Regions from separate parts of the Streptomyces sp. NPDC059582 genome, predicted to be linked through region 2. Evidence: riboswitches for the same ligand, from Rfam matches in the RefSeq annotation. Region 2 holds a riboswitch; each other region holds the start of a gene.
The links. Region 2 has a riboswitch for thiamine pyrophosphate ahead of ACFV0T_RS19460 (thiamine ABC transporter substrate binding subunit). Riboswitches for the same ligand answer to the same signal wherever they lie in the genome.
Positions count from the first base shown of each region.

Region 1: linked by a shared signal. The riboswitch ahead of thiO (glycine oxidase ThiO) and the one ahead of ACFV0T_RS19460 (thiamine ABC transporter substrate binding subunit) in region 2 are both predicted to bind thiamine pyrophosphate.
Region 3: linked by a shared signal. The riboswitch ahead of thiC (phosphomethylpyrimidine synthase ThiC) and the one ahead of ACFV0T_RS19460 (thiamine ABC transporter substrate binding subunit) in region 2 are both predicted to bind thiamine pyrophosphate.

Region 1 covers NZ_JBHWCC010000051.1:41,252-44,520, forward strand. The annotation lists gene ACFV0T_RS32990 (S8 family serine peptidase) at 1-781, shown strand, start outside; gene ACFV0T_RS32995 (hypothetical protein) at 942-1,304, opposite strand; TPP riboswitch at 1,357-1,468, shown strand; gene thiO (glycine oxidase ThiO) at 1,466-2,632, shown strand; gene thiS (sulfur carrier protein ThiS) at 2,629-2,841, shown strand; gene ACFV0T_RS33010 (thiazole synthase) at 2,845-3,269, shown strand, end outside.
Region 2 covers NZ_JBHWCC010000021.1:41,267-44,535, reverse strand. The annotation lists gene ACFV0T_RS19470 (hypothetical protein) at 1-581, shown strand, start outside; gene rlmN (23S rRNA (adenine(2503)-C(2))-methyltransferase RlmN) at 739-1,845, shown strand; TPP riboswitch at 1,889-1,996, shown strand; gene ACFV0T_RS19460 (thiamine ABC transporter substrate binding subunit) at 2,086-3,159, shown strand; gene ACFV0T_RS19455 (ABC transporter permease) at 3,135-3,269, shown strand, end outside.
Region 3 covers NZ_JBHWCC010000005.1:31,087-34,355, forward strand. The annotation lists gene ACFV0T_RS06685 (SsgA family sporulation/cell division regulator) at 1-105, shown strand, start outside; gene ACFV0T_RS06690 (YibE/F family protein) at 293-1,894, opposite strand; TPP riboswitch at 1,966-2,143, shown strand; gene thiC (phosphomethylpyrimidine synthase ThiC) at 2,136-3,269, shown strand, end outside.

The sequences.
Region 1 (3,269 bases), on a different contig from region 2:
GTACACCAACCCGACGGTCTACCGCCGGGGGCGCACGGTGACCGACAACTGGCTCACGGGGCCCTTCAATCCGTCGCTGTCGGCGAACGGACCCGACGGCCGGGCACAGGCGACCCGCGACGGGGACAAGCTGCGCCTTGCGCTGCCGATGTTCTCGGACGCGGCGGGCCACCGGTCGGAGCCCGCGCGGTCGGTGGAGTCCGGCGAGACGGTGCTGCGCGACGCCTCGGGCAGGGTGCTCGACCGCAACGACGTGCCGGGTCAGGGTGTTTTCGACGTGCCCGCGCGTGGGCAGTGGTACGAACTCGCCTCCTCCGCGCATCGCGACGCCGCGGAGTGGGCGCTCGGCACGCACGTGACGGACACCTGGCGGTTCCGCTCGGAGCACACCGGCGGTGAGCGCCCGCTGCCGTTGCTCGACACGCGCTACGACATGGCCGGGCTGGACGGTGACAACTCGGTGCCCGAGGGGTCGGAGTTCACCTTCGGCCTCGGCATCGACCGCCCGGGGGCGGGCGGCGGCGCCGACGGCGAGCGGGTGTCGGTGCAGTACTCCACGGACGACGGCGCCACCTGGCAGCCGGCGAAGGTGCGGGGCCGGGACGGGGACCGGCGGGTGACCGTACCCGCCATGGACACCGGCTGGGTCTCGCTGAAGGTGACGGCCTCGGACCGTACCGGCGCGTCCGTCACGGAGACGGTCACCCGGGCCTATCGGGTGGGCTGCCCCGAGTACTGGTGCGCCTTCGCCCCGGCATGGCCGCACTGGCCGGCCGGATAGTCCGCAAGCCGATGCGACGACGGTGCGGGCCGGGCCTCGGGGGCCCCGGCCCGCACCGTCGTGCCGTGCCGGTGCTTGCCGAAGCCGAAGCCGAAGCCGATGCCTCCGCCCGACGACCGAGCGGCCGTGCGCACGCACCCGGCGGCGCTCTGGCCACCGGTCAGGCGACCTGCTCCGCAACCGGCTCGGTCAGCTGCTCGACGACGCTCGTCCCGCTGCCCGGCTGCGACTCCCACTCCCAGGCCTCCTCCAGGCGTACCCGGCCGTCGGGCAGCTCGACGACCGTGGACACACAGTGCCCGGACGAGGTGCTCCCGTCGTGCTTGAGCTGCACGTACCGGAAGTCCAGCCGGTCACCTGACCGAGTGCCCACCAGCCGTCCGCGCACGACGTCACCGCCCGCGTACTCCGCCCAGATCGCGCCGTCCTTCTCGTGGTACGCGAACCGGGTACGCGTACCCACCTGACCTGGGGCCTGGTCCGCCACCGGGGCGAGGACGAGTCCGTCGAGCGAGCGGGCCATGGGCGGAGGCTCCCTTACTGAGACTTACGGCAGCGGGCTAGGGTGGAAAACGTAAAGCACTCGCGGGAGCCCGGACGCACCGGGCTGAGAGGGAGGCTGGCGGCCTCCGACCGTACGAACCTGATCCGGGTCATGCCGGCGAAGGGAGGGGCTGGACGCCCATGTCGCCTACGCGTACGTCAGACGTCCTCGTCGTGGGGGGCGGAATCATCGGACTCGTGACGGCGTGGCGGGCCGCGCAGCGCGGGTTCGCCACGGCCGTCGTGGATCCCGAGCCCGGCGGCGGGGCCGCGCAGGTGGCGGCCGGGATGCTGGCCGCCGTCACGGAGCTGCACTTCGGCGAGCAGACCCTGCTCGGCCTGAACCTCGCCTCGGCCCGCCGCTACCCGGACTTCGCGGCCGAGCTCACCGAGCTCACCGGCCAGGACCTCGGCTACCGCCGCTGCGGCACGCTCGCCGTGGCGCTGGACGCCGACGACCGCGCGCATCTGCGCGAACTGCACGTCCTGCAACGGCAGTCGGGCCTGGACTCCGAGTGGCTGTCCGGGCGGGAGTGCCGGCGCCTGGAGCCGATGCTCGCGCCGGGCGTGCGTGGCGGGCTCCGGGTCGACGGCGACCACCAGATCGACCCGCGGCGGCTGGCGGCCGCCCTGGTGACCGCGTGCGGACGGGCCGGTGTGGTCTTCCACCGGGAGTGGGCCGAGCGGCTGGACGTCGCGCGGGAGCGGGCGGCGGGGATCGTCACCCGCGAGGGCACGACGCTGGGCGCGGAGCAGGTGGTGCTCGCGGCCGGCAGCCTCAGCGGGCGGCTCGCGGGCGTCCCGCCGGACGTACGGCCGCCCGTGCGGCCCGTGAAGGGGCAGGTGGTCCGGCTGGCGGTGCCACGGCGGTACGCGCCCTTCCTGAGCCGGACCGTACGGGCCGTGGTGCGCGGCAGCCAGGTCTACCTGGTGCCGCGGGAGAACGGCGAACTGGTCCTCGGGGCGACGAGCGAGGAACTGGGCTGGGACACCACGGTGACGGCGGGGGGCGTGTACGAGCTGCTGCGCGACGCGCACGAGCTGATGCCGGGCATCACGGAGCTGCCCCTCACCGAGACCCGGGCCGGGCTGCGCCCCGCCTCCCCCGACAACGCGCCCCTGCTGGGCCCGACCGCGCTGGACGGGCTGCTGCTGGCCACCGGGCACCACCGCAACGGCGTGCTGCTCACGCCGGTCACCGGTGAGGTGCTGGCGCATGCGCTGGCCACCGGTTCGCTGCCGGCCGAGGCACGTCCCTTCACCCCCGCGCGGTTCGCCGCCGCCGTACTCACGGAGCAGCCCGCATGAACACCTCCCTCACCATTTCCGTCAACGGGGAGCCCCGGGAGATCACGCCCGGCACGGCTCTCGACACCCTCGTCCGGACACTCACCGCGGCGCCGTCCGGCGTGGCCGCCGCGCTCAACGAGACCGTCGTCCCGCGCGGGCAGTGGCCGGCCACGGCCCTGTCCGAGGGCGACCGCGTCGAAGTCCTCACCGCCGTCCAGGGGGGCTGACCCATGGCCGACGATCCCTTCGTCATCGGCGCTACGTCCTTCTCGTCCCGGCTGATCATGGGTACGGGCGGTGCGCCCAGCCTCGACGTGCTGGAACGGGCGCTGGTCGCCTCCGGCACGGAGTTGACGACGGTCGCGATGCGGCGGGTGGACCCGTCCGTACACGGGTCCGTGCTGTCGGTGCTGGAGCGGCTCGGGATCCGGGTGCTGCCGAACACGGCGGGCTGCTTCACCGCGGGCGAGGCCGTGCTGACGGCACGGCTGGCGCGGGAGGCGCTCGGTACCGACCTGGTCAAGCTGGAGGTCATCGCGGACGAGCGGACGCTGCTGCCGGATCCGATCGAGCTGCTGGACGCGGCGGAGACGCTGGTGGACGACGGGTTCACGGTGCTGCCGTACACGAACGACGATCCCGTGCTGGCCCGGAA
Region 2 (3,269 bases):
ATGAGGCGCTCCTGGAACTGCGGGAGGCGCTGGCGCAGGAGCTGGCGGAGATCGCCGTACTGCTCGGACGCCGGGACGGAGTGCCCGCCGACGCGATACGCGGACAGACGGACGCGGCGGCGCGTGTCCTGGCGGACGTGGACGGGATGTCGGAGCGGTACACCGAGACCCGTGCCCACCTCGTCGGCAAGGATCTGGACGACCTCGGCGAGATCATGCCCTCGCTGGAGGAGCTCGTCGAACAGGCCCAGGAGATGGCGGCGGCCGGGGAGCCGTTCGTCGAGGCCATCGAGTCGGTGATGGAGCTGCGCCGGACGACCGAGCGGCTGCGCGACGACCTGGTCCCGCTCCGCGAACGGATCCACGCCGCCCACCGGGCCGCGCGGGACGAGCTGGCCGCGGCGCAGGGCGCACCCGGCTGGTTCGGCCGACAGGCGACGCTCGCCACCCTCGGCGACCGCCTGACCGCACTCGACGAGGGCCGCGTCACTCCCACGCCCGAGCACAACGTCACCGATCACTACCGCGAGCTGGAGCGCGAGATCGCCGAACTGCGCGACGTGCTGGCGACGGACGGCTGAGCCGCCTGGGCACCTTGGATCGCGGCGGGGCTCGTCATGGCTGGGCCGTGCCCGGGACTGCCTGCGGCTCGACGCTGACAGACACCACCCCCGGGTGACCACCCCCACCCCGCTCCCGCCTGGGGCAGCGGAGTTGATCTGCCACACTGGAAGAGTTATGCCTGCACCCGGAGAACTCACTTTCGTCGCCCCGCGCGGAGCCAAGAAGCCGCCGCGGCATCTCGCCGACCTCACGCCCGCGGAGCGCAAGGACGCCGTGGCCGAGATCGGTGAGAAGCCGTTCCGTGCCAAGCAGCTCTCGCAGCACTACTTCGCTCGGTACGCGCACGACCCGGCGGAGTGGACCGACATCCCCGCCGGTTCGCGCGGCCGGCTCCAGGAAGCGCTGCTTCCGGAGCTGATGACGGTCGTGCGGCATCTGTCGACCGACGAGGGCACCACGCGCAAGACGCTGTGGCGGCTGTTCGACGGGACGCTCGTCGAGTCCGTGCTGATGCGTTACCCGGACCGGGTGACCATGTGCATCAGCTCACAGGCCGGCTGCGGGATGAACTGTCCGTTCTGCGCGACCGGGCAGGCCGGACTGGACCGGAACCTGTCGACCGCGGAGATCGTGCACCAGATCGTCGACGGGATGCGCGCCCTGCGCGACGGTGAGGTGCCCGGTGGACCGGCCCGGCTGTCCAACATCGTCTTCATGGGCATGGGCGAGCCCCTCGCCAACTACAAGCGGGTCGTGGGAGCCGTCCGGGCGCTCACCGACCCCGCGCCGGACGGGCTCGGGCTGTCGCAGCGTGGCATCACCGTGTCGACGGTCGGGCTGGTGCCCGCCATCCACCGGTTCGCCGACGAGGGCTTCAAGTGCCGCCTGGCGATCTCGCTGCACGCGCCCGACGACGAGCTGCGCGACACACTGGTCCCCGTGAACACGCGGTGGAAGGTGCGCGAGGTCCTCGACGCCGGGTTCGACTACGTGGAGAAGTCCGGCCGCCGGCTGTCCATCGAGTACGCGCTGATCCGGGACATCAACGACCAGGCCTGGCGCGGTGACCGGCTCGGTCGGCTGCTCAGGGGCAAGCCCGTGCACGTCAACCTCATCCCGCTGAACCCGACGCCGGGCTCGAAGTGGACCGCCTCCCGTCCCGAGGACGAGAAGGCGTTCGTCGAGGCCATCGCGGCGCACGGGGTGCCGGTCACCGTCCGCGACACCCGCGGGCAGGAGATCGACGGCGCCTGCGGCCAGCTGGCCGCCACCGAGCGGTAGGCATTCCGGCCACGGCCGGTATTCTTGCGCGGTACACATCTTCATATTCCGACAGGGGAGCGCCACAGCGCTGAGAGTGCGGCAACCGGGCCGCAGACCCTCTGAACCTCGCCCAGGTCATTCTGGGTAGGAAGTTCGGTCATCACTCAAGCTGTTGCGCCCTGCCCGGGAGCCGGCGGATCCGTCCGACGGCCCCGGGCGGGGCCGCGTCTCTTCCTGGTCACCTCCAGGAGGAATCAAGTGCACACCAAGACGTTCGTGGCCGCGGCGGTCGGGCTGGGCCTGGTCACGCTGTCCGCCTGCGGGTCGTCCGCGGACGAGGGCGCTAAGGACTCCAAGACCGTCACCCTCGTCAGCCACAACTCGTGGGCCGTCTCGAAGAACGTGCTCGCGGACTTCGAGAAGCAGTCCGGGTACAAGGTCAAGGTCCTCGAGGACGGGGACGCGGGCCAGGCCGTCAACAAGGCGATCCTGACCAAGGACAACCCGCAGGGCGACGTCTTCTTCGGCGTCGACAACACGCTGCTGTCCCGGGCCCTCGACAACGGGCTGTTCCAGTCGTACGAGGCCAAGGGCCTGGGCCGGGTCGGGGCCGAGTACCAGCTCGACCAGGGCAAGCACCGGGTCACGCCGGTCGACTACGGCGACATCTGCGTCAACTACGACAAGGCCTGGTTCAGCGCGCACAAGCTGACCCCGCCGGCCACCCTCGACGACCTGGCCGAGCCGGCGTACAAGAACCTGCTCGTCACCGAGAACGCCGCCACCTCCTCGCCCGGCCTCGGCTTCCTGCTCGGCTCGGCCGCGAAGTACGGCGACGACGGGTGGCCGGAGTACTGGAAGAAGCTCGAGGCCAACGGTGTGAAGGTGGTCGACGGCTGGGAGCAGGCGTACAACGAGGAGTTCTCCGGTTCCGCGGGCGGCAAGAAGGCCAAGGGCGACCGGCCGCTCGTCGTGTCGTACGCCTCCTCGCCGCCCGCCGAGGTGATCTACGCCGACCCGAAGCCCACGACCGCGCCGACCGGCGTCGCGGCCGGAACCTGCTTCCGGCAGATCGAGTTCGCGGGGCTGCTGGGCAACGCGAAGAACACCGAGGGCGGCAAGGCGTTCATCGACTTCCTCGTCTCGAAGGAGTTCCAGGAGGACATGCCGCTGAACATGTTCGTCTACCCGGTGGTCGCGGACGCGAAGGTGCCGGCCGAGTTCACCGCGTACGGGCCCGCGGCCAAGGACCCCGAGATCATGGCGCCGGACCGGATCGCCGCCAACCGTGACCAGTGGGTCAAGTCGTGGACCTCGCTCGTACTGAAGTAGCCCCGCGCGCCCCCCGCGAGGGACGGAAGGGCAACGCGGCGCGGCTCGGGCTGATGGCCCTGCCCGTCGCGTTCTTCGGCGTCTTCTTCGCCTACCCGGTCGCCGCGATC
Region 3 (3,269 bases), on a different contig from region 2:
GACAAGTTGGTGCCGCTGGGCCAGGAAGGTTCGCTCGCCGACTTCGACGCCCATCTCGACGAGGCGCTGGACCGCATCCTGGCCGAGGAACAGAGCGCGGGCTGAAGCGAGGGCGCCTGGGGGCGTCGGACGCGTCAGAACGGCGCGTGGAGGGCATGCAGGAACGCTTCTGTGGGCTCCCTGAGGGCCTGCAGGAACGCTTCTGTGGAAGTCGGGTGGGAACGCCACGGCGCTGCCGCTGTGGCGTTCGGGTGACGCCGGGCCGAGGCGTTCGGGTGATGTCAGGCGTGCGTCACCGCTTGCGCCGTCGGCCCCTTCCCGCGCGTGCCGGAGCCGGCGGGGCACCCGTCGGGCCCGTGGTGACGGCGCCGTCCTGACCCGACCGGTCGGCCGCGACCACCAGCGCCGCGAGCGCGGTGGTGACCGGCACCGACGCGACCAGGCCGATGGAGCCCACCAGCGTGCGCACGATCTCCTCCGCGACCAGCTCGCTGTTGGCGACCGTGCCGACACTGCTCTGCGCGATGGAGAACAGCAGCAGGAGGGGCAGCGCCGCGCCCGCGTAGGCGAGGACGAGCGTGTTGACGACCGAGGCGATGTGGTCACGGCCGATGCGGATGCCCGCCCGGTACAGCCCCCGCCAGCCCATCGACGGATTGGCCTCGTGCAGCTCCCAGACCGCCGACGTCTGCGTCACCGTCACGTCGTCGAGGACACCGAGCGACCCGATGATGATGCCGGCGAGCAGCAGACCGCTCATGTCGATCGCCGGATACAGACCGTGGATCAGACCGGTGCTGTCGTCGGTGTTGCCGGTGAGCGAGGCCCAGTCGATGAACAGCGAGCCCAGGATGCCGATCAGCACCAGTGAGATCAGAGTGCCGAGCACCGCCACGGATGTGCGGGCCGACAGTCCGTGGCAGACATACAGGGCGATCAGCATGATGGCGCTCGACCCCACCACCGCCACGACCAGCGGGTTCGAACCCTGGAGGATGGCGGGCAGGATGAAGAAGTTCAGGATCAGGAAGCTGATGGCCAGTGCCACCAGCGCCATCACGCCACGCAGCCGCCCGACGATCACGACGGCGAGCGCGAAGATGCCCGCGAGCAGCGTCATCGGGATCCGGCGGTTGACGTCGGTGACCGAGTACTGGAGATCCTTCGGCGCGGAGGGCTCGTAGGCGACCACGACCTTCTCACCCTGGTGCAGCTGGCGCGACTGGTCCGGCTGGACGATCTCGGTGAACGTACGACCCTTGTCCGAACCGGTGTCGACCCGGATCGTCGCCTTCTTGCAGGTGCCGTTCGCTTCCTGCTGGGCGGAGGAACCCTCGGCGGTCGAGGTGTCGCCGGTCGGGGTGTCCCCCGAGGCGTTCACCGAACGACAGCTCACACCGTCCACTGTGGTGACCGTGGCCTGTTGGGTCTGCCGGTCGAACCCGACCCCGGTGCGCTCGTGTGCCGGGGCGCCACCGGGCCACAGCACCGCGAGGCCGACCACCACCGCCGCCGCGAACGGCACGAGGATCGCCGCGATGACCTTGCGCAGGTGCTTGGAGACGGGGGCGGCGGGGCCATGGCTGTGCGAATGACCGTGCCCGCCACCGGATCCGGGACCGTGTCCGCCGCCCGACCCCGGATCCTGATCCCCGGGTCCGTGCCCGTGCCCCCGCTCCGGTCCGTGTCCTGGTCCGGGGCCGTGCCCGGGCCCCGGCCCATGTACCGCCCCCTGCCCAGGTCCGGTGCCGTGTCCGGGGTGATGTCCGTGGGTGTGCCCTGCACCGGAACCATGGCCGTATCCGGGGCCGTTGCCGCTCCCGGTGCCGTGGTCGGCTCCGGGTCCGCGAGGCGGCTCCGGCGAGGGGTACGGCGGCTCGTGTGTCGTGGTCACCGACCGATCATCGCAAGAACGGCAGAGGCCCACTGTTCACCGCGCCACAAATGACGCTAGCGTGGAGGCACCTTTGCACACGCGGGAGCTCGGAGCACCGGGCTGAGAGGGCGCTGACCTTCGTCTTCGCGATGTTTCACGTGGAACGAGTGATGTTTCACATGAAACGTCTGCCGACGGAAGCCGCTGCGTCGACCGCTGAACCTGTTACCGGGTAATGCCGGCGTAGGGAGTAGGTCTCATGACCAACAAGGACGTACGCACGCCTGTCTCCGACCAGGGCGAACAGCCCCAGGAGGCCGGGAAGTCGATCGGCTGGCACAAGTCGTACGTCGAGGGCTCGCGCCCCGACCTGCGCGTGCCGGTCCGTCAGGTGCACCTCACCAACGGGCAGTCGGTCACGCTGTACGACACATCGGGCCCATACACCGATCCCCTCCTCGCCACCGATGTCCGTAGGGGTCTGCAACCGCTGCGGGAGAACTGGATCATCGGGCGCGGAGACACCGAGGAGTACGCGGGCCGTCCCGTCCGTCCCGAGGACGACGGGATCAAGCACACCTCGCCGCGTGGCGGCCTGCGCAACCTCGATGCGGTCTTCCCCGGACGACCGCGCCAGCCCCGCCGCGGCCGCGACGGCAAGGCGGTCACCCAGCTCGCCTACGCGCGCAGCGGCGAGATCACACCGGAGATGGAGTTCGTGGCCGTCCGGGAGAACGTGGCGCCCGAGGTGGTCCGGGAGGAGATCGCGGCGGGCCGGGCTGTGCTGCCCGCGAACGTGAACCACCCGGAGATCGAGCCGATGATCATCGGCAAGCGGTTCCTGGTGAAAGTCAACGCCAACATCGGCAACTCCGCGGTGACCTCCTCCATCGAGGAGGAGGTCGACAAGATGACCTGGGCGACTCGGTGGGGCGCCGACACGGTCATGGACCTGTCCACCGGACGCAACATCCACACCACCCGGGAGTGGGTACTGCGCAACTCCCCCGTCCCCATCGGGACGGTGCCGCTCTACCAGGCCCTGGAGAAGGTCGACGGCAGGGCCGAGGAGTTGACCTGGGAGATCTACAAGGACACGGTCATCGAACAGGCCGAGCAGGGCGTGGACTACATGACCGTCCACGCCGGGGTCCGGCTGCCGTACGTGCCGCTGACGGCCAACCGCAAGACCGGCATCGTCTCGCGCGGCGGCTCGATCATGGCGGCCTGGTGCCTCGCGCACCACAAGGAGTCGTTCCTGTACGAGAACTTCGAGGAACTGTGCGAGATCCTCGCCGCCTACGACGTCACCTACTCGCTGGGCGACGGTCTGCGGCCGGGGTCGATCGCGGACGCCAACGACGCGGCGCAGTTCGCGGAGTTGCGCACGCTC